DNA from 3 places in the Teredinibacter sp. KSP-S5-2 genome. Region 2 is predicted to be linked to each of the others. Evidence: predicted binding sites of a transcription regulator. Region 2 holds the regulator's gene; each other region holds the start of a gene.

Region 1 (11,165 bases), 1.1 Mb from region 2:
GACATGGACGTATCTGGTTAAGCAGTGAAAGAAAAATTGAATACTTGGATAAGGACGCGACGGATTTTAAATCCTTTACGCGATTTGAAGTTGAATTGGGTGTTGATACGCGTGTTCTTAAGATATATGAAGACAGTCATGGCAATTTGTGGTTTGGTACCCATGACAATGGCATCATAGTTTTGGATGGCCTGTCCCGCAGACTTATTCAGTTGACTATGGATAATGGCCTTCCCAGTAATAGTGTTGCCAGTATTATTGAGGCGAATAATGGAAGTATCTGGGCAACAACATCCAATGGGTTTGCTCAAATTGACCATAGAAATTTCTCCATTCGATCCTATGGTAAAGATGACGGTTTTGTCGGTTCTCAATCTATAAGAGATGCGGCCTACAAAGATAGTAGCGGTCGTTTATATTTGGGAACAACAGAAGGTTTTAATGTTTTCTATCCAGACACCCTAAAATATAACTCATTTGTTCCACCCGTCGTTTTCACGGATTTTAAAATATTTAACCGATCTGTTGATATCGGTGTGAATGGCTCGCCGCTGAAAGCACATATTAATCATGTAAACAAAGTTGTTTTGAGCGATCAGCAATCCTCGTTTTCTATCGATTTTTCTGCTTTGAGTTACACTTATCCGCTTCTGAATCAGTACGCTTATATGCTTGAGGGGTTTGATAATGATTGGATCTTTACTCAAGGTGAATCTTCCGTTACCTATACCAATCTGGATCCAGGTACGTATACTTTTTATTTGAAAGGTTCCAATAATGACAGTGTTTGGAACGAAAAAATTAAGAAGTTAAAAATCGAGATCAGGCCACCCCTATGGTCTACCTGGTGGGCTTATTTAATATATTTTATCGTTATTGGCGGTTTCCTTTATGCCATACTTAATGCTCGCACAAGACGTATCGAGCTGGAACAACAGAAAAAAATTAATAATGAATTAATTCATTTTGACCAGGTTAAAGCGGATTTTATTGCCAATGCTTCCCATGAACTGAGAACCCCATTGAACGGTATTATTGGTTTAACCGAAGCTTTAACTCATGAAAATGTCAACCCTCATGCGAGTCGTGAAAAGCTGTTGTCCATATCCAAGAGTGGTAAGCGGCTGTCGAATCTTATATCCGAATTGATCGATTTTTCTGTGCTGACCATGGAAAATTCAGAACTTAATCGTGCTGCACTGGATTTGAATGATGTGATTCAAAACGTTGTGGACTCAATGCAGTTCTTGGTGGAGGGTAAGTCCGTTGTCTTGGAAAGTCGTCTGACAAAGCCTCTGCCACCGGTATACGCCGATAAAGAGCGTGTTGCAAAACTGCTCACCAGCTTAGTTGATAATTCGATAAAGTTTTCTGATCGCGGTGTTGTGACGGTTTCCTCTACCTTTGATGATGATCATGTGTCCGTTACTGTGTCGGATGATGGTCGGGGAATTTCTCGTCAACAACAAAAGACCTTATACGATCTGTTTTATCACTCTGACAACGTAAGCTTTCGTCATGAACAGGGTATAGGAATTGGTCTGGCATTGGCGGTCAAGATTGTTAAGTTACATAAGGGTGAGCTTCTTGTTGTGCCGAGAGATTCTGGCGGTACCGAGTTTACCTTTACGTTACCCGTATATAAAAATGTGAAACATGATAGCGTGAAACCTGAAACACCGAAGAAAGAAAAGAAATCGAATATTAATGCCGGGGAAGACTGTGGTGATACTCACAAGATTTTAATTGTCGATGACGATCCGGTAAATCGAATGGTTTTACGTGGATTGTTAGAAATTCGTGGCTATCTGGTGGTTGAGGCGGAAGATGGTTTTTCTGCGTTGGATGCTTTAACTAATGAAGAAGGTATCGAATTAATCATTCTCGATATTATGATGCCACAAATGAGTGGTTATGAAGTGGCCGTGCGTATTCGAGATCAGTACTCCAAAGAAGAACTGCCTATTATCTTTTTATCTGCTTTGGATCAGTCCCGCGATATTGAAGAGGGAATGAACTCCGGCGGAAATGCTTATCTCACAAAACCGTTATCAAAAGTGGAACTGTTTTCCTGCGTCGATGAGTATTTGAATGTGTAAAGCATTAAGCGAGCATGAATGTCCACAATGGCCTGGCGAGTTATCCATTTTTCTCGATAGGGCTGCGGCATAATTTTATTCTTTTTTAGCTTCTCCTCACTTTCTGGTCAGACTTGTGTCTGGCAATTTATATTGCCTTTTCGACAGTCGAGTCCATTCTCCCTGGGTAAATAGGAAGGCCTGATACTCTGTAATCAGAAGTTCTGATGAGTCCCCTTGTTCGCCAACCTGGAGTGCTTAGGGAGATATCGTTTCTATATCGTTTGATTTCGTTGGTTAGGGGAGATGACTCTGACAGGAGCATTGCCTGCGGCAATCTGCTGTACCAGTCTTATATAACGATCACAGTCTTAGCAGAGTAGCGATTTGTCTGCTTGTGTGTCGGTTTCTCTACCTCCGGCCGCAACCTGCGGTGGCCTGAGCGATATTCTGTGCCAAGTTTATAGAAATCAATGGCAATTCTACGTATAAGTTGATCGAGCCTCGCTGCCGGTTCGACGAAAGCGGCTACACTAGAGCCTGTTCTTACTCATTGAATTCTCTCTGCTGGAGGTTATCCGGCAAGGCAGAGCAGGTCGTGAGTGTCGGACATACATGAGTAGGATAGAAAGGTACGGGGCAAAAGCTCAGGCCCTGCGGGTTGTGGCATAAAATACACGATTTATCCTAACTTGCCGTTTATTTGGTTCATCAAGCTACCTAAACTAGAGCTATCTCTGTTTGAACGGTGACAGTTAAATGAGTGTAGGCCCTAATCGTATTTTGTCGGGGGGACAGTGTAATGCAGCATAAAATTGTTTTTCTGGATAGGGCCACCGTTGCCAAAGAAGTTACCTTTAATTCCCTCTCTTTTCCCCATTCCTGGCTTGAATATGCTTCTACCTCCCCTGAGCAAACCCTGGATCGCTTGTGGGGGGCAACCATATGCATCACTAATAAGGTGGTGATCGATCAACGGCTTATTGATCAGTTGCCTGATCTGCGATTGATTGTGGTCGCGGCAACCGGGACTAATGCTGTCGATTTGGAAGCCTGTAAACAAAGGGGGATAAGCGTTTGTAATGTCCGCGGTTACGCTAAAACAACGGTGTGTGAGCATGTTTTTGCCATGATTCTGGGGTTGCGAAAACAGCTAGCACTCTACCGTGATGAGCTAAATCGAGGGCGTTGGCAGGAAGAAAACCAGTTTTGCTATTTTAATCAGCCAATACATGAGTTGGCGGGAAATCAGCTTGGAATAATCGGTTCCGGTACCATTGCCCAGTCCGTTGCTCAGGTTGCAAAAGTATTTGGTATGAATGTCTGTTACCACAGTTTGAGCGGTAGAGATCAGTTGCCTTTTGCCCGGTCAGTACCTCTGGATGCCTTGCTTGCTCAGTCAGATATTGTCAGTTTGCATTGCCCGCTAACCGAGCAAACCCAGCATCTTATTCATCTCGATAATTTAAAACAAATGAAAAAAAACGCGTTATTAATTAATACCGCCCGTGGTGGTGTCGTTGATCTTGAAGCGTTAAAACAGGCTTTAGATGAGCAGTGGATAGCCGGTGCGGGGCTGGATGTGGTACCACAGGAACCACCGGAGAAAAATAGTACGGCTATGGCATTAGCGGCATATCCCAACGTCATTCTTACTCCTCACGTTGCCTGGGCAAGTCAGGAAGCAATGCAGGTTCTGGCTGATCAGGTTATGAATAATATTGAACAATTTGTTCACAATAAACCAACCAACCTTGTGGTTTAGCATGGCCATACAAAACTTTATTTCTCAACACAAATTGCCTTCGGTATTTGAGTCTGTTGCCGTACAGTTTTATTCCCGTCTGGGAGAATGGATTCGACAAAAAAAAGGTGAAGGGCCGATTGTAATAGGGGTTAACGGTGCACAGGGTTCGGGTAAATCAACACTGGCTGATTATTTAAAGCATTATTTACAGGAAAACTATCAGTGGAATACAGCAATTTTATCAATTGATGATTTATACCTTACTCAGCATGAGCGAAAAATAAAGTCGGAAAGTGTTCATCCTCTTTTTGCTACTCGAGGTGTGCCGGGAACACATGATGTTAAGCTTGGTTTGGATGTTCTTCACCGATTAAAAAAACTTGATGCTGATGAGGTGGTGGCCGTACCCAAGTTTAGCAAATTGATTGATGATCGATTGCCGGATTCGAAATGGGAAAGAGTTAAAGGTCCGGTAGACCTCATTTTGTTTGAAGGCTGGTGTGTTGGCAGTGTGCCGCAGTATCAAAGTGAATTAACTGAACCAATAAATGATTTGGAAAAAGAGAAAGATATCGATGGGCGTTGGCGGCAGACAGTAAATGATTATTTGACAGCGGAATATGCCGAGTTATTTGAGTTGCTGGATATGCTTGTTTTTATCCAGGTGCCTTGTATTCAGTCTGTATATAAATGGCGTCTTGAGCAAGAAATTAAAACGATATCAAAAGAAAAAAAACAACTGGATAAAACTGCGTATTTCTCTGCGAAAGAAAAGATTAATAATTTTGTCCCATATTTTGAACGTATTACCCAACATAATTTATCTGTTATGCCACTTCTGTGTGATGTGTATATACAGTTGGATTTAGACCATACCGTTACACAGCTTATTATCAAGGATGATAGCGGTTAATATTTTTACACAAAAATAAGCTTATATACGTTAGAAAATGTGTGCTAAATTTTTAGCATGTATATGTGTCTGTGTTTGACATCGAGATTGAATATATGAATTTTCTCGCTGTTTTTTTGCTAAAAATCAAAGGTAATAAAACCTGCACTATACATACAATATTTGTATTACATATTTATTACAGAGTAGAAAATTCTTTTTTTAATATTTGTGCAAAAAAACTGCAAAAAAGCTGTACAAGCTCGATAATTTTTCTATACTGCCCGTCGTCTGAAATTGGGAGATAATTTTCATGGCTATAATCAATCCTCTGGAGAATTTGTTCGGAAAATCTCCAATTAAACCTATGCAGGAGCACATGGTTGTTGCTACTCAGGCTGCAGCCAAACTCACGGCTTTTTTTGAAGCCACCTGTGCGAATGATTGGGACAAGGCAGAAGCCATTCAGCAGGAAATCTCAGAGCTAGAACATCAGGCAGATGTACTTAAGAAGCAATTGCGTTTGGACTTGCCCAAAAGCTTGTTTCTGCCTGTGCCTCGCACAGACCTACTTCAGCTATTGGCTGTTCAGGACAAAATTGCAAACAGAGCGAAAGATATCGCTGGCATTATGCTGGGGCGGAAGATGGTCTTCCCGGAAGTCTTGCGCGCTCCAATGAAAGAATATGTTGCCTCTGCTGTAGATACCTCTACGCACGCGCTGAAAGCGATTGAAGAATTGGATGAGCTGCTTGAAACCGGTTTCAGTGGCAAAGAACTGGATATCGTAGGTCGGCTTATTCATGAGTTGGATCTTGTTGAGCATAAAACTGACGAATTACAGATTGCTATTCGCTCAACGCTATTTGGGTTGGAGGATGAGCTTCCTCCAGTGGGTGTTATGTTTATGTACCGCGTTATTGAGTGGGTAGGTGATCTGGCCGATCGAGCTCAGCAGGTAGGTAGTCGTTTACAATTGTTGCTCGCAAAATAATGAGCTGATCTGTCATTACTAGGGTTTAACTATCATGTCTCTTATCGCAGAGAATTATCAAATCTTTCTTATACTCGCCTGTATATTTGGCGTTTTTATGGCTTGGGGGATTGGTGCTAATGACGTAGCGAACGCTATGGGCACCTCAGTAGGATCAAAAGCGCTCACTATTCGACAAGCGATCATTGTCGCCATGCTTTTTGAATTTGCCGGCGCATACCTGGCTGGTGGTGAAGTGACCTCAACAATCCGTAAAGGGATTATCGATCCCTCGTTGCTGGTTGATGCTCCTGAATATCTCATCTACGGTATGCTTTCCGCTCTGCTCGCGGCAGGTACCTGGCTGCTTATCGCCAGTATTATGGGGTGGCCGGTATCGACCACACACTCCATTGTTGGTGCGATTGTTGGTTTTGCTGCTGTTGGTATCTCCGTGGAAGCGGTGGCCTGGGCTAAAGTGGGCAAAATCGTGGCCAGTTGGGTTGTTTCCCCGCTGCTCGCCGGGTCGATATCATTCCTGCTGTTCCGTAGCGTGCAAGTCCTTATTCTTGATACCGAAAACCCCTTCCAGAGAGCGAAGCGTTATATCCCTATCTACATGTTTGCTGTCGGTTTCCTGATTACGATGGTGACTCTGATTAAGGGTCTAAAACATGTCTTTAAAGATATTGGTATTAGTTTCAGCTTTATAGAACAGGCAGGCATCGCCGTTGTTATCGGCTTATTAGTCTCAGGTATTGGTATTTTCTTCCTGGCAAAAATCAAAGAAGAATCCTTGCCGGTTAAAGAGGGTGGCCACGGTAGTCGTTTCGCCAATGTGGAAAAGGTGTTTGCCGTTCTTATGGTGTTTACCGCTTGTGCTATGGCCTTTGCTCATGGTTCGAACGATGTGGCCAATGCGGTGGGTCCATTGGCCGCGATCTACGGCGTTCTAAAAACAGAAACCATTGCTGCTAAAACAGCCATGCCAGGTTGGATTCTGCTGGTTGGTGGTGTGGGTATCATCCTTGGTCTGGCAACATACGGTTGGAAGGTGATTGCCACTATCGGTAAAAAAATCACAGAGCTTACCCCAAGCCGTGGTTTTGCCGCTGAGTTAGGTGCTGCAGGTACAGTGGTATTGGCTTCTGGCTTTGGTTTGCCGGTATCGACCACTCATACATTGGTTGGTGCGGTACTCGGAGTTGGCCTGGCTCGTGGTATTGGTGCACTTAACCTGCGTGTGATTGGAACCATTTTCCTGTCCTGGATCGTAACTCTTCCGGCAGGTGCAGGTTTGGCAATTCTGTTCTTCTTTTTCTTTAAAGGCTTATTCTCTTAAGTCCATTTAAAGTCTATATGTTTCTATGGCGGGTAAGGTAACCCGCCTTTTTTTTGCCCTGCAAAAAATATAAGCACGAAAATTCACACGTGCCTTTCTCCTATAGGCTAGCTTAATTGCCATACCCATTGAGACCATCCCTCTGGAGGTTTGGCATGAATACACGGTTAGTCACTTATTACAACAACGGCTCACAATCTCTCGATCAGGCGATATCTCTCCCATACACCGATGTGATACTCGCATTCATATTTTCTCGGCCGGAAGCACCATTAAACTGGCAGCTTGGTGGTGGGATCGCAGCCACATCGACCTCGCTTACCTCGACTACCCGGCAGGCGATACAAGAGTTACATGAAGCGGGAAAGAAAGTGTTGATTTCGTTTGGCGGCGGCGAAATGTCTTCTGCGGCATATCAGGCTCTGGTCGGGCATGAAGACGAGTTGGCCAAATCGATTGCCGACTTTGTGCAAGAGAATCAGTTGGACGGCGTTGATATCGATTGGGAGGATACCGGGGCATTCACTGGTGTCGCAGGTTACAGTGGTGTGAATTTTCTGATCAGTCTGACCAAGAATCTTCGAGAATCCCTTCCTGCCGAAAAGTTTGTGATCAGTCATGCGCCGCAGCCACCCTATTTACAGCAGGGCAGTGGTATGGATGGGTACATACAAGTGATGGCCGAAGTTGGCTTGCTGATTGATTGGTTGAATGTGCAGTTTTATAACAACCACCCTTGGAGTAGTAACCCTGAACAAATTATTGCCGCTTGTAAGGCTTTCTCGGCCTTGCCAGGTATCACCGCTGAGAAAATACTGGTTGGCTTACCAGTAACCGAGCATGATGCCGGTTCCGGGTATTTGCCCATTGCAACTATTGTGGAGCAGGTAATAACACCGCTGAAAGCTCAGGGGGATTTTGGCGGTATGATGAACTGGCAGTTTTCCAGTGATCAGCAATATTTCTGGGCCAGAGAAGTTGGTAGAGCTCTGGGGCTGAAATAACACGTCTTTACACCACTGTTTAGATTGGGCGGTGGGGCATGGCGTTGCGGGGTATACCACCCTTTGGCGCCATTCTCTTTGCGTTATTTGATCTAACAAAATGGTTTTTGCCAAGCGGTTAACTAAACTTCTAGTACTGGGATCTACTTCAAAACGAGAGGCTCAAGTCCATTTGGACGCTATGTGCCCCAAACATCGCCGAAACTGGCTCTAACAGGCGTCTGCTCGCGCGTTTTGCTACAGCAGGTGTGCTGTCTCGTCTTGAATCCGACCCCGTGAATCACGCGTCGTGGATATATCTTCGAGGTTATTGGATGAGCTATGCGCAAGTTTCGGACTTGAGAAAGTTTGTATCGCCAGAAATCGTATTCGGTGTGGGTGCGAGAAGGTCAGTCGCGAATTTTGCACGCAACTTTGGTGCCCGGCGGGTTTTTGTTGTTTCGGATCCTGGGGTTCAGGCTGCAGGTTGGCTGGAGGATGTCACGGAAAGCCTGGCTGAGGCCGGGTTGGAATGGGTCGAATTTACCGGTGTTTCGTCTAATCCACGCACCCACGAGGTGATGGCAGGCGCAGAGCTATATCGAGAATCCCAGTGCGATGTCATCGTTGCCGTTGGCGGGGGTAGCCCGATGGACTGCGCGAAGGGCATTGGCATCGTGTCCGCCAATAACAAACCCATTATCGATTTTAAAGGTGTCGATACTATTCCTGTCGCCATTCCTCCGTTGGTTTTTATTCCCACTACCGCAGGTTCATCTGCTGACGTCTCTCAGTTTGCCATTATTTCCAATCCGGAAGAACGAACCAAGTTTGCCATCATCAGCAAAACCGTGGTGCCTGATGTGGCACTCATTGACCCGGAAACGGCCACCACTATGCCCTCGTTTTTGACCGCGTGTACCGGGGTTGATGCATTAGTGCACGCCATTGAAGCCTTTGTTTCCACGGGTGCCGGGCCGTTAACTGATATGAACGCGCTGGATGCGATAAAACTGATTAATAATAGTTTGCCCAGACTCATTCAAACGCCGGACGATCTCAAGCTGCGTGAAGATATTATGCTCGGCTCATTGAAAGCGGGCTTAGCGTTTTCCAATGCTATTCTGGGTGCGGTACATGCGATGTCCCATAGCCTCGGTGGCTACTTGGATTTACCTCATGGTTTGTGTAATGCCATGTTGTTAGAGCATGTGGTTGCCTACAATTATGAGCGGGCACAAGAGCGCTTTAAAGTGATTGCCGAAACAATGGGTATTGATACCAGAGGATTAACTGCAAACGAAATCAAACCTCGCTTGCTACAACAGCTTGTGCAATTGAAAGCCGAGGTGGGAATATGCCAAACGTTATCTGTAAGCGGTGTGCATAAAGCTGATATACCTTTCCTGTCTGCGAATGCCATTTTGGACCCATGCTTAATCACGAACCCAAGGCCGTCTAACCGACGGGATATTGCAACGGTTTATGAAGAAGCACTCTAAAGACAATCAGGACGAGCTGACAAAGCTGATCGGGCTGGGCACCCTGTCCGCACGCAAGACCTATTACCCCCAGCTTATTAAAAAACTGGATGAGCTTGAAGTTGAAAAAAATCGCTACAAGTGGCTATTCGAAAATGCACTACATGGCATAGTGCACGCCGAGTTAGATGGCAAGCTGCTACAGGTAAACCCTGCATTTGCCCGCATATGTGGTTATGCTGACAAAAGTGCTGCGCTTAGCAAAGTAAAAAACATCACCACGCAACTTTTCTATTTTCCCCATGAGTACCAGGAATTCAAACAACGGCTACTCAAAGAAAAAAGAATAGAAGATTTTCAGGCCTGTTTACGTAAATTTCCCAAAGAACCCATTGTGGTGTCCATCAATGCGTTATTGAAACCCTTGGAAGGAAAAGGCTTTACCTTCGAAGCATTTTTGCAAGATATAACGCTACAAAAACGATACGAAGAAGAAGTACATCGGCTTGCTTATTTTGATTCTCTCACTGGATTACCCAATCGACGAACGCTCATAAAAAAAATCGATATCGCCATTAAGCAGGCAAAGGAAAGCGAGCTTATGGGAGCTCTGCTCTTTATTGACCTGGATAATTTTAAAAATCTGAATGATACGCGGGGGCATACAATTGGTGATGCCATGTTGAAGGAGGTGGCAAATCGATTAAGTGGTTCTGTTTTGGATTGTCAATCGGTTTATCGCATCGGTGGTGACGACTTTATAGTTATGTTGGAAGGTTTGGGAAACAATAAAAAACAGGTGCTTGATAAGGCCACCGTTGTGGCAAAAAAAATACAGTCTGCATTTGAGAAAACCTTCTCTATATGTGAAGTGAATTTTCGCTCGTCCTGTAGTATCGGTATCACACCCTTTGATGGAAATGACTTGAGTGATGATGTAATGACCCGCTCTGATATGGCAATGTATCAAGCGAAATGGTCTGGTAAAAATACGTTTAAATTCTTTGACTCTGGTGAACTTGCGCCACAGTTTAATATGGCAGAGTTGGAAGTTGAGCTGAGAAACGCGTTAACGCAGAATCAATTTCAACTTTATTATCAAGCACAGTACTGTTCTGGAAAACTGTGTGGTGCCGAAGTCCTGTTACGCTGGATGCACCCGGAACGAGGTGTTATCTCACCAATGCAGTTTATTCCCTTGGCGGAGGAAACCGGTTTAATGGCATCTATCGGACACTGGGTCATTGAGCAAGCCTGCCATCAGTTAGGGAAATGGGCGGCTGACGAAAACACTGCTGGGTTAAAGCTGGCGGTTAATGTCAGTGCGCGACAGTTCAGTGAGGTGGATTTTGTCAGTAATATTCAACATGTGTTGGATATGGAAAACGTGCCCCCCAATAAACTCAAGTTGGAAATCACGGAAAGCCTGCTATTGGTGGATATCGAATCCGCGATAGAAAAAATTGAACAGCTGCACACAATGGGAGTGCGTTTTTCCCTGGATGACTTTGGTACAGGTTACTCTTCATTAGTGAATTTAAAGCGATTACCTCTGGATCAAATAAAAATCGATCGAGCATTCGTTAAAGATATTATCAGTGACAAGAGCAACAGCAAAATTGTTCAAACTATTATTGCTCTGGCGAATAACCTCGGTCTGAATGTGATT
Region 2 (11,165 bases):
TTTCTCGCTGAATCCATGGCAACGCCAAGCAGCCAAGCCGGTTGGATATACGGTACCGCAGCGGGACTTGAAGTACCGGTGATGATCCTCGCCGGATGGTTAGCCAGCCGTTTTTCGCTGTTGGTAATGATCAGAATAGGCGCATTTTGCGCTGCATTGCTTTATGCCGGATTTTTCTTCGCAACAGATTTGTGGCAGCTATTCGCCCTACAAATTTTTAATGCCATTTTTATCGGTACGCTTGCCGGCCTCGGTATGACCTGGTTCCAGAATATGATGCCAGGGAAGACCGGTACAGCCTCAGCCATGTTTGTAAATACAATCAGTGCGGGGAATGTAATCGGTAGCAGTGTTGTTGCGGTGGTTGCTCAATGGTTCGGCTACCACTCCGTGTATGCCGTAAACATATTCGTCGCGTTAATTGCACTCGTTCTTTTGATCACCATGAACAGCTCAGTTGGGCACCGCAGCGCCCAACTCAATGCCGCTTAAGCTTTACGGCATACCACCAATGAGTGGCCTTTACCGATATGGTCGATGGACTTATCTATAGTCAGACCTGCGCGTTGCACTATATTTTTAAATACGTCGGACTCATACATACGGCTGTTGCCATTGGCAAAGCAACTAAAGTACAGGGATGTACAATTAATGCTTAGTGCCGCGGCTTCATAATTCTGTCGATCCCAGAAGGTTTCCAGAATACAAAGACGCGTACTATCAGACATGGCCGCTGCGGCTTTCTTCAAAATACGCTCAATTTCTTCTTCTGAAAAACAATCCAGGAACTGGCTCATCCAAATAACATCTGCGCCTTCAGGTAAGCCACCTTCCAGAGCCAGGAAATTATATGGCTGCCCATCTATCCGATCCTTACCCGTTTTATTCGCGATATTTTCTTTCATTAACGCCAATTGCTGCGGCAAATCCAGAATAGTGACGTTGACATTTTCATCGTATGCAACACAGGAAAGCGCAAATTTTCCAGTGTTACCACCACAATCGAGCAATCTCTTTACCGGCTGCTCGAAGATAATAGGCAAGACTTCTGGAAAGGCACTGTCAGAAAAGTAGTGATCAAAATTAAACCAGCTCGCTTTGGCCGGTTCTGGCAAAGAAGATAAAATCGGGTAAATGGTTTTCTCTTCGGAGTACTCTTTTAAACCTTCCGGCACACCCGTTTGAATCGAGGACATCAGTTTTTCCAAACCACGGTAACTAAAATCCCGGCTAAACTCGAAATTTACGCGAGTCATCTGATCATGCAACAAAAAATGGCCGGCTTTGGTTAACTTAAACGCACCGCCCTGTTTGTAAACCAAACCTATCGAAAGGCCAGCATCCAACAACACACTCACACCATAACGCGACAGGCCCAGCTGCTGTGCAACCTTATCAACCGATACCCCTTCCTCTTTGGCCTGATCCACTGCCCCAAGAATGCCTAACCCATCCAAAGCAACCGTTGCCTGGAAGATGTAGGGAGCAAAAGCAATTTTATGTGCATCAGTTATCGCTTCCAGAGCAGATTTTGTGTCGCTAGTATAGAGTTCAGCCATGATTTTATAATTTTCACAAATAAAAAGGGGTTGATGATAGTAGACGAGTCAGCAGGCCACCAAAAGAAGAAAGCCTTCAACTGTTGACCCAACGCAAATCTAACCAAGCGGCAAAAATATACTAAGCCAAACAACAAACAGCAACTCTATCCAATGATAAACAGGCCATATCTGCTTAATGGCTATTGAAGCCAATTGCCGGACAAAAAAAACCGGCAACTGCCTTAGTTTTTTTAAGTCCGCAAATAAAACTCGACTCTAAAGCAAAGTATGTTTGGAATTTCCCTTGATCAAAAACATGATGATGAAAAACGCCACCCAAAATTATTTTGGCATGAAATATAAAGGCAGCCATGTAACAGTCTCAATCAATTCTTTGTAATAGATTGTGTTGATATTCCTCACACCATGATAACAATGCTATTTACCACGCCCATAAAAAAACGTTTACCCGCACTGAAAAATTCAATTATTCCCTGTGGCATTTAAGGTGATTACTGCAGCGAAGTTTCTTCACCTTCTGTACGAGCAATCACTGTGGCACAGCAACTATCACTAAAGACGTTGACCGTGGTACGCATCATATCGAGGATCCGATCGGTAATCATCAGCAATCCAATACCCTCCAAAGGTAAACCGACCGCAGACAAAATTACGGTGATAGCAACCAGACTGGCGGATGGAATGCCAGCCACCCCAATCGACGTCAGTAATGCAATTACAACAATAGTAAATTGCACACTAAACGATAACTCCAAACCATACGCTTGTGCGATGAACATTGCCGCAACACATTCGTACAGTGCGGTTCCGTCCATATTAATGGTTGCCCCCAGGGGCAAAACAAAAGAGGTTGTTTTATTCGACACCCCTGCATTTTTTTCCATACATTCCATCGTCACCGGCAATGTACCCGATGAGGATGCGGTAGAAAATGCCGTGAGCATAGCGGGAGAGAGCGCTTTAATTTGTTTTACCGGATTCACTCTGCCCAGCACTTTTAACAAGATCGGCATAGTAATCAGCGCATGCGCAAGTAAGGCCATAGCCACAGTCAAAAAGAAAAGCCCGACTGTTTCCATTAACTCTCTAAAATCTGTTGCAATGGCTGTTGTTGCAACCAAGCCAAACACACCGTATGGCGAGAGTTTCATAACAAACATGGTGATAAACATCATGGTTTGAAATACACCCTGCCAAAAACCGATCATAATATTTTTATGCTCGTTTTCTATCTTCAGCATAAAAAAGCCAAATAAAATGCCAAAGAAAATTAAACCAAGCATTTGCCCTTGCGCTGCTGCAAATACAATGTTGGGCGGCACCATCCGTAAAAAAACTTCTGCAATATCTCCTGCCCCGCGATTGCCGATGCTTTCCAGCTTTTGTTCAACTTGCCCATCGATCGTTAAACCCAGTAATTCCTTCGCTGGCTCGCCACCAATAATGCCTGGTTGAATCATGTTAACCAGAAACAGGCCCATTAAGATGGCAAGCAAACTTGAAATCATGTAGAACGCCAGAGTCTTTCCACCTAGACGCCCCAAATTACCGCCACTGCCAATACCCGACATTCCGCAAATAATGGATGACAACACCAGAGGCACGATCACCATTTTTAATGCGTTAAGAAAAAGTGTGCCAAGAAATTCAAAAATGCTAAGTAACGGTATGGAAAAAATCGTTGTGGTTGGTTCAAAAGCCGTACCAACAACCACAGCTAAAATGATGGATATCAGGATCTGCCAATGAAGCTGTAACTTCATTCCTTCTCTCCTTACTTAATTATTATTTTGCACTTCAGCGAGGAAGTTAAAGATCATTAAAGCTTCGTCACTACGGCTATCTAGGCCGGCTGAACAATCTCTTTCAACGCCTTACCAGGCTTAAAGACTACTTGATTATGCGCAGCAATGGTAATGTCTTCCCCTGTTTTGGGGTTTCTTCCTTTTCGTTCCGCACGAGATTTCACGGAAAACGCCCCAAAACCAATCAGATTAACGGATTCCCCGCGCGCGAGCGCGTCAGTCATGTGTTCTAATGTGGAAGCAATGATATTGTCGGATTCTCTATGAGAAATGCCCAAATATTCGGCAACAACAGCAACCAATTCGGTTTTATGCATAAACTCGGACCTTGTAAATTGAGATACAACTAAAAGAATACGTTAAAATTCGGACTACAACGGCTCATTCGTCGATATAACTCAAAAAAATGATAAAGACCGCACCGTGAAACAGAAAATCAGCGCTTATCTCAACCTGACCCGGCTAAACAAACCCATCGGGATTTATCTCGTTCTATGGCCGACGCTCTGGTCACTTTGGTTGGCTGCGGATGGTATTCCGCGCATAGACATATTGATTATCTTCACCCTTGGTTGTGTACTGATGCGTTCCGCAGGGTGTGTGATTAACGACTTTGCCGATCGTAAAGTCGATGGCCATGTAAAACGCACCGCCAACAGACCCCTGGTAACCGGCATAGTCTCCGCCAGTGAAGCCTTTATCCTGTTTCTGGTGCTGTCCTTAACGGCTTTTGGCATGGTGCTGCTCACTAATCAACTTACCATTCAGTTGTCTTTTGCTGCGGTAGCGCTCGCCTTTTGCTACCCCTTTATGAAACGCCACACCCACCTGCCCCAAGTGGTATTGGGTGCGGCATTTGCCATGTCTGTGCCGATGGCCTTTGCTGCCCAGGCAAACGAACTGCCGGAAAGCATATGGCTGGTGTATACCACCGTGGTGCTTTGGACGGTAACTTACGACACCTTCTACGCCATGGTTGACCGTGACGATGACCTTAAGATTGGGGTCAAATCGACCGCAGTATTGTTTGGTGATAGCGACAAAGCCATTACCGGCATACTGCAAGTCATGACCATTGTTTCACTGATGATGATCGGCAGTCGCTTCGAGCTGGGGTTCATCTATCAGCTTTCTGTGGTGATATGTGCGGGCTTCTTTGCCTATCAGCAATATCTGGTGCGCGATCGGAACCGACAGGCCTGTTTTACGGCCTTTTTGAACAATAACTACGTTGGCATGGTGATTTTTATCGGTATTGTACTGGACAAGACATTCGGGCCTATTACAGGCATATAGGGCACAAAAACAGAAAATATCCCCTGCCTGAGCCATTTTTTCTGTAATTAAACGGCAACTTGAGCACCGCTGTCATAAAATGGCAACAAAAGCTTTATTTAATCTGCGTACCTAAAGTGTTGGAGCAACAACAAAAGCAATCTTGCGCCAACCCAGATTTAACTTCTTAGTAAGCAACTATTGGAAGCCTGGTCTATTCACCAGGTTAGGTAAAATGGCAGAAAAAACGATTTTAGTAGTAGACGACGAAGCCCCGATTCGCGACATGCTCCGAGTGGCTCTGGAAATGGCAGAGTATTCCGTATTGGAAGCAGGCGATGCGCAAGAGGCCCACGGCCTGATCGTCGACCGCAAGCCAGACTTGGTTCTACTCGACTGGATGCTACCCGGCACCAGCGGCATTGAGTTAGCACGACGTTTGAAACGTGACGAAGTCACCCGCGAGTTACCCATCATCATGCTTACCGCAAAAGGTGAAGAGGATAATAAAGTTCAAGGGCTCGAAGTCGGTGCTGACGATTACATCACCAAACCTTTTTCCCCACGGGAGTTGGTGGCTCGCCTGAAAGCGGTACTCAGACGCACGGACACCTTATCGACAGGTGAACCTATTCGCGTTGATGGCCTTTGTCTTGACCCAAGTAGCCACAGAGTCACTATTAACGACGTGCCTGTCCAAATGGGTCCAACAGAGTATCGTCTGCTAGAATTCTTCTTAACTCACCAAGAGCGCGTATACACTCGCAACCAGCTTCTCGATCACGTTTGGGGCGGTAATGTATATGTGGAAGAACGTACAGTGGATGTCCATATTCGACGCTTGCGTAAAGCCTTATCGCTTGATGGACATGACCGTTTTATTCAAACTGTACGCGGGGCAGGTTACCGATTCTCCAATAAAGTGTCTGTGCCTAATAATTAATACTCAGAGCAGAATATGCTCTTCACCTCGATAATTGGGCAGTATGTTTCGCAGAGGTCTGAAAACCGAACTGCGGTGGTTAATTCTTTACCTCGCGGTTGTTGCTTTTATTGGCGTAAGCATTGAAAAACTCGCCGTCTCTCTGGTTATAGGCCTTCTGCTCTATATCGCCTGGCTGTTCTACAACCTGCATAAACTGGAAAGCTGGGTACTCACCACACGACGTAAATCCGCCCCGAAGAACACATTAAACGGCATCTGGGGCGAAATTGCCGATGACGTAATTCTGCTATGTAACCGCTACGAAAAAGACAAGCAACGCCTTCAGGCGGTGGTAAGCCGCGTTCAGGACATGACCTCGGCCCTTACCGATGGGGTTATTCTGGTTGATGGCCGCTCCAACATTGAGTGGTGGAACCAGGCCGCCAAACGGCTATTCGATTTTCGGCAAGTAGACTTGGGCCACAAGCTGACCAACATTATCCGTCACCCGGATTTTATCCAATATTTTGAGGGGGGTAATTACGACGAACCGATAGAACTGGAATCCGTTCGCCTGTCAGGCCAGCATTTACAATTTCAGGTTCACCGGTTTGGAATTGGCGAACGCATGGTCATCGTTCGCGATATTACCCGCGTGTTCAAACTCGAATTAATGCGCAAGGATTTTGTCGCTAACGTATCACACGAGTTACGCACCCCCCTGACCGTGGTTCGCGGGTATATCGAAACCCTGGCCGATAACGACGAAATTCCCAATGTATGGAAACGTGCGTTCAGTCAGATGCAAGATCAGTGTCAACGTATGACGGCGTTGGTGAACGATTTAATTACCCTGACCAAACTGGAAACGGATGACAGAGATATTCGTCAGGAAGCGGTCGATTTACTTCCCGTTATTGAATCCATATTGGCAGACGCCCGAGCCCTGTCTGGAGAGCGGAATCATAATATCCATGCAAAGGATGCGAGCGATATTGTCATTCTTGGCAACGAGAGAGAGATACGAAGCGCAATTTCCAATTTGGTCTTTAACGCGGTTAAGTATTCTGCCGATGGCTGCGATATTAGTGTGGCTACGCATATTCTCGAAAACGAGTTTGTTATTGAAGTGACCGACACAGGCGCCGGAATTGATCCGAAACATCTGCCACGATTGACCGAACGGTTTTACCGGGTCGACGGCGGTCGCGCAACTAAAACCGGCGGTACCGGTCTCGGCTTAGCCATCGTCAAACACGTGCTTTTACGTCACGATGCCTATCTAAAAATTTCAAGCAAACTGGGTAAGGGCAGTACCTTCAGTTGTCATTTTCCTCTCGACCGCCTGGTCGAACACAATATGGATATTGTCAGCTAAGCATCCGTGATCTATGTTATAGCTCCGCCCACAGGTAAACCCGGCCTCAACAGGTGCCAGTTTGAACTTACAATGTCAATTTATCGATTCAATAAACGCGGTAAAAGCCAGTGAGTGGAACGCCCTGTTTCATCACAGCGATAATGAAACCCAACCCTATCCATTTATTTGTCATGAATTTTTAGCTGCATTAGAAAATGCCGGCTGTACAACAGAAACCACCGGATGGAAACCACAACACCTGTTGGTTTTTCATAACAGCGAATTAATTGCAGCCATGCCGCTGTACCTGAAATATCACTCTTACGGTGAATATGTATTTGATTGGAGTTGGGCGGACGCCTATGCACGTTATGGTTTGGAGTACTATCCAAAATTACTGAATGCCATCCCCTTTACCCCATCCGTCGGCCCCAGGTTTGGGCTTGCACCTTTTGTATCCGGAGATGAAAAGGAAAACATTTATTCATTTGCCATTGGGAAGATACAGGAACATGCAGAAAACATTCACGCCAGCGGTTTTCATTGTTTATTTCCCAGCAATTTCCCGTCGAAAACCAAAAATGGTTTTAGTACACGCATAGGCTGCCAATTTCGCTGGCAAAATAACAATTACCGAACCTTTGATGAGTTCCTTACCACATTTAACTCACGCAAACGTAAATCCGTAAAAAAAGAACGCAAAGACATCCTGTCGCAAAATATCATATTCAAACGAAGAAAGGCATCGGAATTATCCAGCGAAGACTGGCAACGCTTTTATTTTTTATATCGCGACACCTATTTAAAACGCAGCGGTCACGATGGCTACTTAAATCTGGAATTTTTTCTGCAGGCAGCTTCGGCGTTGCCAAAACAAACATTATTAGTTACCGCACACAAACAAATGAAAACCGATTTTTTTGCAGCGGCGCTTTATTTTATGGATTCCCACACACTTTATGGGCGTTATTGGGGAACGATCGAAGATATCAATGGGTTGCATTTCGAAACCTGCTACTACCAGGGTATCGAATATTGCATTGAAAATAATTTACACAGCTTCGATTCCGGTGCACAGGGAGAACATAAAATCCAAAGAGGATTTACTCCAATTGAAACCTGCTCGTACCACTGGATTCGCCACGCTGAATTTTCTCATGCCATTCATCAATTTGTGAATGAAGAAGCTAAGGAAATAAAACGCTATATCACGGACTGTAGTAATTACCTTCCGTTTAAAACAATTCCCTAATTCTCATTTGATTTATGAATACTGTGAAATGGTATAAGCCATTCGCTTTTACCTGTGTTCACTGAAAATGACTGTGATAGTATCCGCTGCACTCGATAACTTCCTATTTATCTGGTTCACTATCATGAACGATAATTTCTTACGCAGAATTAAGGCGCTATCCGTTTTTTTATTATGTTTTGTGATAGTCGCCTGTAACGGAAAAAGCAGCGGCCTAGCTCAACCTTCCAGTTCCAGTTCCAGTTCCAGTTCCAGTTCCAGTTCCAGTTCCAGTTCCAGTTCCAGTTCCAGTTCCAGTTCCAGTTCCAGTTCCAGTTCCAGTTCCAGTTCCAGTTCCAGTACAGGATCATCTTCAAACAGCTCTGGATCAAGTAGTTCCGGCAGTAGTTCATCTGGTGGTGCGTTGGAACGTGTCAGTAATTCAAGCTGTATTGCACCGAATCAACCTGGCTCTAGTACAGCGACGATTGGTATTGAACCTGTGTTCACTGGCGTTGGTTCAATGAGCCAAATCCTGGGCCTGATGCAAGCACCGGGCGACAACACGCAGTTTTATTATTTTTTGCGTACCGGGCAAATATATCGCTTTGAAAACAGAGCTGATGTCACGTCCAGCACACTGCTTCTGGACCTAAGCAACAAGGTTCGGGTGCAATCGGAAATGGGTTTATTGGGCATGGCCATACATCCCAATTTTACCAGTAACGGGTATGTTTACTTTTACTATAGCGATGACACCAGCAATGGCGATTCCACTATATCCCGCTTTACGTTTACTGGAAGCGCCTTCGATAGCAGTTCAGAGCAAGTCATTTTGCGTGTTCCACAACCGGCAGGAAATCACAACGGCGGCGCCATCCACTTTGGTCAAGATGGTTATTTGTATATAGGCTTTGGGGACGGCGGCGGCAGTAACGACCAATTCGGTAACGGCCAAAATAGTTTAAGCCTGCTCGGAACAATTCTTCGTATTGATGTGGATAGCGGCTCACCCTATTCCATTCCTTCCGATAACCCCTTTGTTGGCAATAATAACTACCTCCCGGAAATTTATGTCTGGGGGCTACGCAACCCCTGGCGATGGAGCTTTGATTCCCAAACTGGTGCAATGTGGGTGGCGGATGTTGGACAAAATACTTATGAGGAAGTGAACCGGGTAATGGCAGGCAATAACCTTGGCTGGCCAATCATGGAAGCAACACACTGCTTTCAGGCAGCTTCCTGTGATCAAACCGGTTTAACCCTACCCGTTGCGGAGTACGACCACAGCGACGGCAACTGCTCAATTACTGGAGGCTATGTTTATCGCAGCAGTGTTATCCCCACGCTACAGGGCAGTTTTCTCTATGGTGACTATTGCAGTGGTAGTCTGCGCCGTACTTGGCAGGAAAACGGCAACTGGCAATCCGAGCAATTAACATCAACCGGGTTAACCCTCGCCAGTTTCGGTACAGATAACAACGGTGAGGTTTACCTGTTAAATATGCTGTCTCAACCACATATTTATAAAATGGTTGAAACCACGCCGGCGGATTCCAATATTCCTCAGACTTTGTCCGCTTCTGGCTGTTTCAGCTCGACGCAGAACAAAACCCTTGCACCGGGCGTAGTGCCCTATTCCGTTCGCAGCCAGCTCTGGTCTGACGGCGCATTGAAGCAACGGCATTTTGCCATTCCGGATAGCCAATATATCGATATAGAAGCCGACGGCGATTTCACATTTCCGGTTGGTACCATTTTGCTTAAAAGCTTTCTCGATCAAACCACCTGGCTGGAAACCCGCTTATTCATGCGCCATGAAAACGGTTGGGCCGGATACAGCTACCAGTGGCTTCCAGATGGTTCGGATGCGGTTTTGTTAACCGAAGGAAAAACTCAGGATACCGGGAATTTTATTCACACCTTTCCCTCCCGCGGGGAATGCATGCAATGCCACACCGGCGTTGTGGGCGGCTCACTCGGCTTGGAAGCCGGGCAATTGGATTGGGACTTCACTTATCCAGTGAGCACGCAGACATCAAATCAGGTTGAGGCGCTGGTGCAGGCTGGTTACCTCTCAAGCTCACCTACGAGCGCTCAGCGGGCTTATTTACCCGCCTTGGATGACAATCAGGCGAGCCTGGATCAACGTGCCAGAAGCTATTTGCACAGCAATTGCAGTGGTTGCCATAGACCCGGCGGGCCAGGGTCTCTGATTGACCTGCGCGTGCAGACACCACTTGTCGATACAGGAACCTGTGACCAAGCTCCAGCGGCCGGGGATTTAGGGCTTCCTAACGCCAGGATTATTGCGCCCGGTGATGCCACCAGATCGGTTCTTCTATCCAGAATGCTGGCTACTGACGTTAATCGTATGCCACCCTTGGCTAGTTTGATTGTGGATCAAGAAGCCACTGCATTAATGGAAAGCTGGATTAATAATCTGGTGGGGTGTAACTAAGTTAGCCAGCTTTAAAAAGCTGGTAAATATCCAGGGCTTGCCGCCGTGATTCAGCGAGATCAATCACTGGTGATGGATAGTCATGATCCAGTTTGACTCCCGCTTGTTCAAGTATGGCTTGTGGCGCTGTCCAGGGCGCATGAATCCATTTATCCGGCAGCTTCGACAACTCCGGTAGCCATCGACGAATGTAGTCACCCCTGGCATCAAATTTTTGGCTTTGGGTGACCGGGTTAAAAATTCTGAAATAAGGCGCAGCATCCGCACCACACCCTGCAACCCACTGCCAACTGGCGGAATTACTGGCCAGATCCGCATCAACGAGAGTGTCCCAGAAATATTTTTCACCCTCCTGCCAGGGCACCATCCCGTTTTTCACTAACAGTGATGCGACCACCATACGCACCCGGTTATGCATCCAACCCGTTTCCCACAGTTGCCTCATTCCGGCATCCACCAAAGGAATACCCGTCTCACCTTGCTGCCAGCGCTTGAGCAGGTGTTTATCTTTTTTCCAAGGGAAACCCTCAAACTTGGTATTGAAGG
Region 3 (11,165 bases), 380 kb from region 2:
TTCATTTATGACAGAGATGCCAGTAACGCGCCTAGGTTAGCATAATTCGTTCATCTGACCAGCTAGAAGATAAAGGATACAAGAATTATTCGAGAACAACTTCCCATAGAATACAAGTAATGGAAACGTGCAGAATTTTACCCGGAATGTTGATTTATTAATTTCAGTTTTTGTGCACGACTTAAAGATTTAATCTGAATCTCTTTTTTTGTCGCTTCTGACCGGTTATCACACGCTTCCTGAAAAACAATACGAACCGGTTTGGCGGTGCGAAAGTATTTAGCCCCCTTGGCCCCGGAATTCCCCGCAAACACATCTTGGTGCTCAGAAAACCGGCGCGCAACATCTTTAGTAATCCCCGTATATAACCGGTGATTATCTGTTTCAATAATATACACATACCACAAGCCTGAATCACTCACTGCTTTACCACTAGCTAACCACAAATGTCAAACATAGTGCTTTATGCTCGCACCGAGTTCAAGGCAAACTCAAATGTTGTGCCTTGCTCAATTTTACTTTGCACACTGATCACAGACTCATGCAGTTCCAGAATTTTTTTGGTTATCGCCAGGCCCAAACCACCATGTGAAGTGTTCTCTCTCACACTATTACCAGCCTTGAAATGCGGATCAAAAACATGCGGTAAATCTTCTTCTGGAATACCAATACCAGTATCGCATACCCGAATCACCACCTTACTCTGACTCTGATGTACTTCAACAGTGATTTTTCCGCCTTCCGGCGTATGGCGCAACGCATTTTCAATCAGGTTAGTAAAAACACGCTCCAGCTTTTCGATATCGGCACTGACTAAAATACTGCTGTCTTTTGGTTCTACCGCCAGCTCAATATTCTTTTTCTCAGCCACAATAGTAAATTTTTGCAGAACGTCCTGAATTAATTCTGCGATGGGAAAACTTTCCTTATTCACCGACACGTTAGCGCCATCCAGGTGAGCCAATTCGAATAACTGTTCTATAAGCACCGCAATTTTCTGTGCGCTTTTTCGGGCGGTGGAAATATACTGTTCGCTTTTTTCTTTGGTCAGACTTTCCTGTTGAATTTCCCAGGTTTCCAAATAGCCCAGCAGCGCTGCCAGGGGTGTACGCAGATCATGGGAAACATGGGAAAGCAATTCTTTTCGCAGATCATCAATGGTGACAATATTCTGGTACTGTAGCTGCAATTTCTCCAGAGCCTTCATCAAGGTAAAACCCAGCAACTGAATATCATTTGAACTATTGCCATCCCAGCAATCAAGATTCTGCTCGATTTTTTCCCGCACTTCGTCACTGGTTTCAAAACCCAACTCACGAATTTCCTGAATTTGCCCCATAAGGCGGGAGAGTGGTCGGGTAACCAAACGAATAACAACAATCAACACCAAAATTGCCAAGGCTCCGCCACCAATAGACAACCACATTCCCGACTGGAGAATTTGGCTTCCCCATAACTGTTCTTCCAACTCCGCCCGAATTTCACTACCAATAACCACATAAAGGTAACCATAGGTTTGCCCCATTTGAATAATTGGCGCAACGGAAAAAATCTTTTTCACATTCTGGTATTTTGGGTCTTCGCCAAAAATTAAACCTTGATTGCCTTTGGTTGTAATAAATTCTTTTATGGGCTTCAGGTCAACAGTTTTACGCACAACATGATTGGTTTTTTCGCTGTGCGCGACGATGTTTCCGTCCTTGTCGACCAAATAAAATTCAAAGTTCGGCCCTAAAATCATTAAATTTTCAAACGTCGCCTTGGCAGCGGCGAAGTTAGGCTTGCCATTTTCATACAGCAAATAACTATTCACCACATGCTGGGCCAGCTCCCGGTGAATTCGTTGCGTCACTTCCTGTTCGTAATTTTTCGATGAATTAACTACCAGCAGTGTAGAGAACACGCCAAAGATGGTGAACACGCCCACCAGGATAAGAAGAATACGGCCAAACAGCGTCTGTAAAAAACTAGCTATCATAAAACTTGTACCCTACCCCCCAAACGGTTAATACAAATTTGGGCTTGGTCGAATCCTCTTCCAGTTTTGAACGAAGCCGATTGATATGAGAATTAACAGTGTGTTCGTAACCATCGTGCTGGTATCCCCATACCGCATTAAGCAACTGCTCACGGGTATAAACCGTACCGGGATGTCGTGCCATATAGAGTAATAAATCAAACTCTTTGGCCGTGACATTAATATTCATATCGTTACGTAATATTTTTCGTTTTTGAATATCAATAGTCAGATCATCAAACCGTAGTAAATCTTCGGTGTGATTATTTGTTTGCGTATTTTCGTGAAAAGCCACACGACGCAGTAGCGCTTTGATCCTAGCCTGGAGCTCGCGAACGCTGAAAGGTTTGGTTAGATAATCATCCGCACCGACCTCTAAACCAACAACACGATCCGCTTCGGATTTTTTCGCTGTCAGCATAAGTATGGGCGTGTAATTTGCCTCCTGCCGCAATTTTTGGCAGACCTCCAAGCCTTCCATACCCGGCAGCATAATATCCAGAATAATTGCATCATATTGATTTTTTTGCGCTTCCAGATACCCCTGCAAACCATCACGACAATGTACTGTTTGTAAATTTAAGGACTCCAGGTTCACTGCAATGAGTGAACCTATGTCCTCTTGGTCTTCGACGATTAATACTTTCGCGGTCATAATTTCTATTTCAACAGAGCGACAAACTGCCCTTAATCATGATTGTTTATTCCATTCTCGCAACATCAATTTTTAACGCGCCCTGATCAAAACGGTGGGATGAATCTAACGCGGATTGCGCATAGCCATCATCCTGAGAAACCACACCCGGATGCATGGTGACCTGATTTGCCACATCATCGCGAATGCGATTTAAACCCTCGCCGCCACCCGCTGGACCGGGAATGGTTTCAGCCGTTTCCGTATTGCGCTCCGTACCGGCGTCGTAAATGGGGGCAATATAGCTAAATTGCTCGCCAACTCGCAAATGTGACAGAGCAAGTGTATTCGCTCCGGCAAAAGCGTCATTGGTATTGACTAGCATTGACACCAACGTCAGCGATAAATCCTCTTGCCACAAGCCCGAAATATTCAATACCAATGAATCACCAGGAGCCAATACCGCTTCCGAAGATTTTGCAGATATCGCATTTGAGGCTTCAGCAATGACTTCTGTTGGATCACCAGACTCCGCTAAAGTTTCCAAACCATCTGTTGCGGCTTCACCGATGTTCCAGGCCGAATAATCCGCGCCATGTAACAATACAGCGGCCGGCGCAAGTGGCTGATTTTCAGTAAGGTTGGTTAAAGTAATACGGTAAATATTTTTTGCTGCCGCCGTTAACGCAGCGATACGTTCTGCAATGTCATCCAGTAAAATCTGAATTTCCGCAATCTCGGAAGCGACGGTAGCGTCATTTTCCAACGCCTCCAACCGTGTATTAATTGCGGCTAAATTATTTGCTAACGACGTATCTTCCACAGCCAGTTGATCCAGTTGCATTTGTAATTCAGCAACACGGCTCTCCAGACTGCGCACTTCATCGTCGTTGTCGTCACCGCCACATGCAGTAAACGCGAGGGGGATACAAATCAGTAAACAAATTTTTATTAATGTGCCGAGCCCGTTCATAGCCACCTCCTATTTCACAGTCACAATCACTTTGGCCACCGGGTTTAACCAGCGATGAATTCTGGCGTCCACATCGCTCGCTCCACCTGCCGCATCCGTATCCCCAATATTTCCTCGATGAATATGCACGCTATTATTATTTTCTATGGTCGTCACACCGGTTCCATTCATACCACCGTTAGCGCCTGGGTTAGCCGGTATTCCAGGTGTACCCGGTGCGCCACCACCATTAACAATTTCATCGTTTACTTCGGTACCCGCATCATAGGCATTGAGATATAAAGTATAGTCGCCAGGCTGCTCCGGGATTGACCATGCATCTAACCCGACAAAACCATCGTTGGTCGGCAACAGCATTGCCAAAATACTCAAATATTTTTGATCTCCGGTATCAAAACTCATGGTCATGGCTGTACTGCCGGGAGCCAATAAACCCGCAGCGGGGTTTTCCACACTACTGCCCCCCAATGCTGAAACAGCACTCGCCAACCCGGAGATATCGCCCCCTTCTGCCATTGCCTGCAGCTCCGGGCTGGCGGTACTGCCTAACTCGAATAAATGCACATCCCCGTGGGCACTGATTAATAATGGCGTGAAGTAAATACCCTGAGTTAAATTCGTAATGGAAATATCTACCGTTGCCGAATAGCTGTTTACTGAAACCAAGCCAAACAGCGAAGCTGTAATAAATGTTTTGAATGTCATTGCACTACCCTCTTACCGATACAGTTCAGGCAGTCTAAAAAAGAAAAGTCGTGACCACGTCACAAAAAAATCACTTTTTTATCACATATTTTCTGACTAATACGTCCAAGCCAAAATGAGAAAAAAATGGATACAATGCTGCTATATTCGACGTTTGACTTATAGCAGTAGCTTATTTGGCGCATGCATCGCAATGACGTTACGAGTGAAAAAATGCACACTATGCAATCAGCATGTAACAAAGAAGGCTTGATATAGGCTAAGGCAATATAAAAGCCACAAAAGGGATGTTAATCTACGGAAGTTTTTCACAGACACAAACGCTGCTTTGTGAATAAATTGAGCCTGGACCATAGGTCGATATATAAGTACGAATAAAAATCGATTATCACGCATCACTCGATAAAGCATCTGGATAGTTCACAACACCTGTTAATTATCCACAACCCCTCCCAACGGAACCCACTGGAAAACGTGGCAGATTTTTTGTTTTTCATCAGGAACCTTGGCGAGATTTTTCCAAGTCGTAACGCAATAAACACAATAAAAGGATAGCGATTTATGATAAAACAACTGTATCAATTCATGCTGGCTACCGGCGCGCTCACCGCAGTCAATGCTGTGGCAATCGACTGCAGCAGCCGTGACGTTTGGGCAGCAGCACAAGCCTACTCCGGCGGCGCTCAAGTCCAGCATAATAACAATGGCTACACCGCAGCCTACTGGACACAAGGCAATGACCCGGAAGCCAACTCCGGCCCATGGGAAGCCTGGAAATTCGATGGTGCGTGCAACAGTTCTTCCAGCTCGTCTTCATCCAGTTCAAGCAGCAGCTCTTCTTCGAGCAGTTCATCGTCCAGCTCCAGCAGCAGTTCCTCTTCGAGCAGCTCTTCATCCAGTTCCAGTAGCAGCAGTAGCTCTTCTTCCTCCAGCAGCTCGTCATCGTCCAGCGGCGGCTCAACCTGTACTCAATACGTACCAGGAACCAGCTACGCGGTAGGGCAAGTAGTTACCAATGCAGGCGCAAACTACACCTGTGAAATTGCCGGTTGGTGTTCATCCGATGCGGACTGGGCTTACGCTCCAGGCACGGGTTTGTACTGGGATATGGCATGGGATCTTGGCGGCACCTGCAGCAGCTCTTCCAGCTCAAGCAGCAGCTCGTCTTCATCCAGCAGCTCTTCGTCCAGCTCAAGCAGTAGCAGTTCATCTTCGTCCAGCAGTTCTTCATCCAGTTCCAGCAGCAGTAGTTCTTCTTCCTCCAGCTCGTCTTCATCAAGCTCCGGTGGCAGTAGCGTAAAACTGGTTGGCTACTATGAGAACTGGCATTGGCCTCGTCAGGTGATGACTGATATTCCTAACTACAACGTGCTCAACATTGCCTTCCCTAAAACCAATGCTGACGGAAGTTTAAAGCTTACCAATGCGGACTACACGCAAAACAACCCGACCCCGGAAGAAGTCGCAGCAGCAAAAGCCCAGGGTAAAAAAGTCTTGCTATCTATCGGTGGCGCGGCGGATCAGCTATACCTGACCAGCCAGTCTCACGAAGATAACTTTGTTAATTCCTTCATCGCCATTGCAACAGAATATGGCCTGGACGGCATCGATATTGATACCGAAAAAGGTTTGTCGACCAACCCGGACACATTGATCCACGCTGACAACCCGCAATACTCTGCCGATCACCTGGTGCGTGCAATTCGACGAATCAAGGCACACTTTGGCCCAGACTTTTTGCTCACCATGGCTCCAGAAACGGCCCACACCATCGGTGCAAACACACCAACCAACTGGCTTGGCAGCATTAACTGGGGCGTTTATTTGCCACTGATTAATGAGTTGCGCAATGAAATTTCCTGGGTACAAATGCAGTACTACAACACTGGTTCAATGCCCGGCATCGACCGTAACCGTTTCTTCGATTCTGCAACACAAGATGGTTTGGTCGCCTGGACAGAAGCCATGATCGAAGGCTTCGACATTGCCAGTACCGGTACTCGCTACCTTGGTTTACCGCAGGAAAAAGTGGTAATTGGTTTACCGGCTTCCGGTTCATCAAGCGCTGCTGGAAGTGGTTATACCGACCCCGCGATTGTGAAAGCCGCAATTAAATGTTTGCGCACATTGCAATGTGGCGGTGGCTACACACCAGCGAAAGCCTATCCGAATCTGGGTGGTGTGATGGCTTGGTCCGCGAAAGAAGATGAGCTTGTGAATTACTTCTTCTCCAACGGCGTAGCAGCTTGTGTGTTAAATAATCAATGTAACTAAAGATTTCCTCTTCTTGATCAAGGCCCCCAACTTGGGGGCTTTTTTTGGCCAAAAAATCTGAACCCTCGAAATAAACACAAACAAAACGATCGTTTACGTTATATAAACAATTAAAAGCCATGCAGCAGGCAACAATCCAATTATATTACATATAATTTATACAGAATAATAAACAGACTTATTGAACAAAGTAGAATCGATCATATCTATTTTTAACCAGATAATAGTCGCTAAATAAATTCTCTTATCAGCAACTCTTCATACACTCAAAAAATTACTTTTTATTCAAATAAAACAAAAACAAAACAACTTGCTCACTAAGCAGGCTTACATTAAAAAGCACCTAAAAAACATTCTTATTTCACACGCCAAAATTAAACTCAAAACCCATCACCCACTTTACATGCAGTATTGAATGCATAGAATTGCCGCGCAATTTTGCAACCACACATCTCAATTTAACAAGGACTTTTATGTTTAAGCAGATAGCCTTATCTTGCCTGCTACTTACCTCTTTTTTTTCCACTCTAAGTTATGCCAACAACAACGATGCCCTCGAAGTTGCATACAACAAATTTAAAAACGACCTAAACGGCGACCTAATATTTCAAAATCTTCACCGCTTTGGTTTCGGTTACAACCCACTTTTAAATACGACAGACGATAAAATCACCGGTTTTATTGAATTAAACTTTGCCACTCAACAGGCATCCGGCGAAATAAACAGCACCGACCCCACTCTCCAAGCTGACCTATGGTTAGTAAGAAACACTGTCGGCAGCAATGGAACAGTTAGACCGGAAATCATTGATACGCGAATAAAAGTGGGGGAGTTTGTATTTAACGGCAACAACAAACATATTGTTGCACCCGTCAACTTTAACGTTGAATTTGACTTTGACTTCGTCATAGTCACACCACGCGGTGTGGATCCCGTCAATGGTGTACTTGCTTCCGGCGCACGCACCTTGTTTGAAAAACGTTTCTATCGGGAAAAATTCAACCAACCGAGTAATTTTGCCAGCCTAAATGCTGAAGGCACTGTTGCCGCAACCGATGACGAGCTGGTCAAATTTGGTGCACACCTGTTCTTTAACGAAACCTTCGGCGGGAACGGCCGCACATGCGGAACCTGTCATCGTGCAGAAAATAATTTCTCACTGGATGCGGATTTCATCGCCACTCTCGACAGTAACGACCCATTATTCGTTCACGAAAGAGTGCCTCAACTTGCCTTGTTAGAAGACGCAACATTACTGCGCACGGAAGGTTTAATTAAAGAAAACATCGACGGTTTCGATGACCTGGCCAACAAATTTGTAATGCGTTCTGTCAACCATTTATCGAGCATCGCTGTCGTTGTCAGTAGAGCTTCCAATACCGATCCAACACCTCACGGTTTGGGCTGGAGCGGCGACGGCTCACCTGGGCGTGGAACACTGGCTGAGTTTGTATTTGGTGCAATAAACCAACACTTCCCTCTTTCACTTAATCGTACACCCGGCACCGATTTTAGAATCCCCCGTCAACGCGAAGTGGAAGCACTTGAAGCATTTCAACTTTCAATTGGTCAGCAGGATTTTGTCAACGGCATGTTTGCAATTACCTTCCGTAACCAAACAACACAAAACGGTATGAACATTATGCTCAGCGATTCATGCTTCGCCTGCCACGGTAGCATGTTCGAAAACAACGCCGAATTTGACACGGGTACCGTTAATCGTCCATCCGCATCGCACTTACCGTTTGATGATGGAAACGATTTTGAGGGAAGCGAAGACTTTAACTCACAAACGCTACTCCATGCAGCCGACACTGCACCATACTTCCACAACAATAGCGCGCAAACCTTAGAAGAGGCGATTCTGCATTATGCTTCCGATGCATTTGCCCTATCCCCCGAAGGCAATCGATTTGGCAAAATCGAATTTACCCCCACACAACTGGCTGACATCACAGACTTTATGCGTTCGGTAAATGTTCTGGACAACATGCAACAAGTCCGTAAAAACTTTACCTATATTGCCGCCAACCCGGACAAAGATTCGGACGCAATAGTCGCGATGTGTAAAGGTGACCTGAATGATGTTATTCGGGTATTAGACGACCAAAACCTTTACCCACAGCTAAAAGCGCAGATACAACAAGTGATTGCGGTATTGGAGATGGCAAAAGACTTTACCGGAGCGAATAAAACCAGCTACTTTAATTATATGATTGATGTACTAACAGCAGGAAAAGACCAGATTATGTTGGAAAATCCAGCTCAGGTTTTTTAACTCGCACGCATAAAAAAGGGCAATAACCATTGCCCTTTTTTACCCATTATTTACGCAAATATATTTCATATTTTGGGGAAGCTACCCGTCACGAACCTTTTTAACCTAAATTAGGAATTCATCAGCGATAGAACTTCACTCTTTGAACTTATTTTTTACTTAATTTTAGCGACGAAATTTCTTGCTTTGCAACACTATCATCCATTTGCACCAAGTTGTATTCTCTTTGCCCTAAGGCCACACCAAAAGCGACTGCCATAGTTATGGCATATTCCATATTAACAATTGGACCAATATTCCACTTAAGAAAGTATTGTTTACCTTTCTCCAAATTCAGTTCCAGCGTTTCCTCCGTGAACCCATATGACCCATCCCCTACTGTAATTTTTTGCGCTCCACTATCTAATTCATAAACAAGATAACCACCGTTCTTCAGACTGTCCCTTTTGGAATCATTAATATAAACCGCAGGAGCAACACAACAGTTTACGGAACGGCTAATTCTGTAAACATACACAACAGCCGAATCTGTGCTCTTTGGAGAATACTGCTTATATATCGGTCCGCTAGCTGCACAGCCAATAAGAGTACCAACAACAAAAATAAGCAAGACAATCCTGAAGACCATGATATTCCCCTTAGTTCAAATCATTATCATATTTTAACAACCTGCGACTGGTACAGCAGTCTCATATCAACAACAGCAATATTATTAAAATTAATAAATATTAGTATTTCACCAATCTCTAGTAAACTGAGTTATTAAAATCACTCAATACGATATTGCTTTCCAATAAAACTAAGTCTTCCATTAAAAATAACATCCAGATTTAACAAAACGTACTAATCCTTTCCAAATTCAAAAAACATTGATTACTCTAAAAACACGCTTAAGTTTTCTGACTACTCGCCGGAAAGCCACTACCATGATCTTTTTCAGCTCCCGCCCTTGGCTTAAATCAGGAGTTCGCCGGAACACCCTGTTATTTTATTTCTTTTGAATTACGACGTTGTTTGTGCGTACCCAACCACTTTTCATCAGTGGCTTTTTTTGTGTAGTTCACCAAAATCTCAAAATCCCTATACATATTACAACCAAAAAAAACTTTACCATTACGCTCTTCAAATTTATGACCGTAATGGCTTAGGACTTTTACAATTCCAGATCTCATCGTTTCATCAATCCTTTCAGACCCAAGTTCTATCTGAATAGGGCTACTGTCGTTATTAAAATACGCAGGACGATATACACACATATCGTCTTCACCACCACTCCATGATAAAACAGAATAGAAAAAGGAAAAAAAGAAAATAGCAACTCCGACAAATACTTTCATTATCAGACCCAACATTATGTCTAGTTTTATTTCATATCAAATTTATTAGCATGACTAGATTTAATTAATTCTTATTTTCTCTGAATTATTAGCATAAAATTCTCTCAACCCACATATCAGAAACACCATCTAGTTACCATATCTTTTCGCTTACCTTCTAAATATCTTCACTCTTACTAGATTCACCTTTATTTAAAACAAACATGACTATTGAACAATAAAAAACACAGACCGACATAAAACTGAAGACCAATTTTTCATAAACAGTACTATATACACCATACGAAACAGATATTGAAACAACCATAATTAAAACCACGTGCCAGAACCTTAACTCTGTTACGTATGAATAGATAGCTTTACCTAAGCGCAACTGACTCCATAAGGTCGTCAATGCAGGAATTATCAGAAAACTCAAATTAGCGGGGTAGCCGAACACAACCGAACAAACCCCGAAATACATGGTAAGAATTAATAGAATGAAGCAGAAACCGAACCCTTTACTCTCAAACTTGCAAGCCATAGATAGGATTCCCATTCAAACCATAATTCAATTTCTTTATAAACTTTCCGGAAAGAAAGTGTATTAATTTAAAGAGTATCTCTGCCACTGGCTACCCCCATAAAACCAACAAATCAAATTCCACCCCATTTTGCCAAAAGAAACGCTAAATATCGAGCCACCATTTCTACGACAATCGTCGAACCATCGGCTTTGGTGACTGATACATTCGTGTAATTCAGCTTTCCCCCTCTCCCGTTATAATCAATCGTATAGCAAATCCCCGGAACGCATGGATCTTCCTTTCTCGTCGACTTTTCATTCTCAACACTATACCCCGTCGGATCCGTCCCCGCTAATGGGTTATTTAAAATGTAGCTGTAGGGGTTAATGCCTTGTTAATTAGCCGATTCCTACATATAAGAACCCTCACACCTAAGCCGG

What was found. The regulator PhoB, encoded in region 2, activates phosphate uptake and scavenging genes when phosphate is short. The targets are predictions, from matches to a motif close to TGTCATAAANNTGTAACA.
Region 1: a site for PhoB is predicted at 4,904-4,921, ahead of P5V12_RS15365 (TIGR00153 family protein). Genes of this name have one in related genera too.
Region 3: a site for PhoB is predicted at 4,398-4,415, ahead of P5V12_RS18510 (spondin domain-containing protein). Genes of this name have one in related genera too.

The regions. Positions count from the first base shown of each region.
Region 1 is NZ_CP120416.1:3,586,733-3,597,897, reverse strand. Features, by position in the region: gene P5V12_RS15380 (two-component regulator propeller domain-containing protein) at 1-2,099, shown strand, start outside; gene P5V12_RS15375 (D-2-hydroxyacid dehydrogenase) at 2,881-3,843, shown strand; gene P5V12_RS15370 (P-loop NTPase fold protein) at 3,845-4,738, shown strand; gene P5V12_RS15365 (TIGR00153 family protein) at 5,031-5,711, shown strand; gene P5V12_RS15360 (anion permease) at 5,746-7,032, shown strand; gene P5V12_RS15355 (glycoside hydrolase family 18 protein) at 7,188-8,036, shown strand; gene ercA (alcohol dehydrogenase-like regulatory protein ErcA) at 8,351-9,517, shown strand; gene P5V12_RS15345 (EAL domain-containing protein) at 9,501-11,165, shown strand, end outside.
Region 2 is NZ_CP120416.1:4,708,815-4,719,979, reverse strand. Features, by position in the region: gene P5V12_RS20255 (sugar efflux transporter) at 1-492, shown strand, start outside; gene P5V12_RS20250 (class I SAM-dependent methyltransferase) at 489-1,559, opposite strand; gene P5V12_RS20245 (hypothetical protein) at 1,735-1,914, opposite strand; gene P5V12_RS20240 (dicarboxylate/amino acid:cation symporter) at 2,054-3,325, opposite strand; gene P5V12_RS20235 (HU family DNA-binding protein) at 3,406-3,684, opposite strand; gene ubiA (4-hydroxybenzoate octaprenyltransferase) at 3,791-4,663, shown strand; gene phoB (phosphate regulon transcriptional regulator PhoB) at 4,878-5,585, shown strand; gene phoR (phosphate regulon sensor histidine kinase PhoR) at 5,629-6,945, shown strand; gene P5V12_RS20215 (GNAT family N-acetyltransferase) at 7,007-8,179, shown strand; gene P5V12_RS20210 (PQQ-dependent sugar dehydrogenase) at 8,304-10,619, shown strand; gene P5V12_RS20205 (deoxyribodipyrimidine photo-lyase) at 10,621-11,165, opposite strand, start outside.
Region 3 is NZ_CP120416.1:4,330,460-4,341,624, forward strand. Features, by position in the region: gene P5V12_RS18490 (GIY-YIG nuclease family protein) at 138-422, opposite strand; gene P5V12_RS18495 (ATP-binding protein) at 464-1,978, opposite strand; gene P5V12_RS18500 (response regulator transcription factor) at 1,968-2,672, opposite strand; gene P5V12_RS18505 (spondin domain-containing protein) at 2,719-3,624, opposite strand; gene P5V12_RS18510 (spondin domain-containing protein) at 3,634-4,329, opposite strand; gene P5V12_RS18515 (glycosyl hydrolase family 18 protein) at 4,891-6,603, shown strand; gene P5V12_RS18520 (hypothetical protein) at 7,077-8,882, shown strand; gene P5V12_RS18525 (DUF2846 domain-containing protein) at 9,031-9,510, opposite strand; gene P5V12_RS18530 (hypothetical protein) at 9,866-10,219, opposite strand.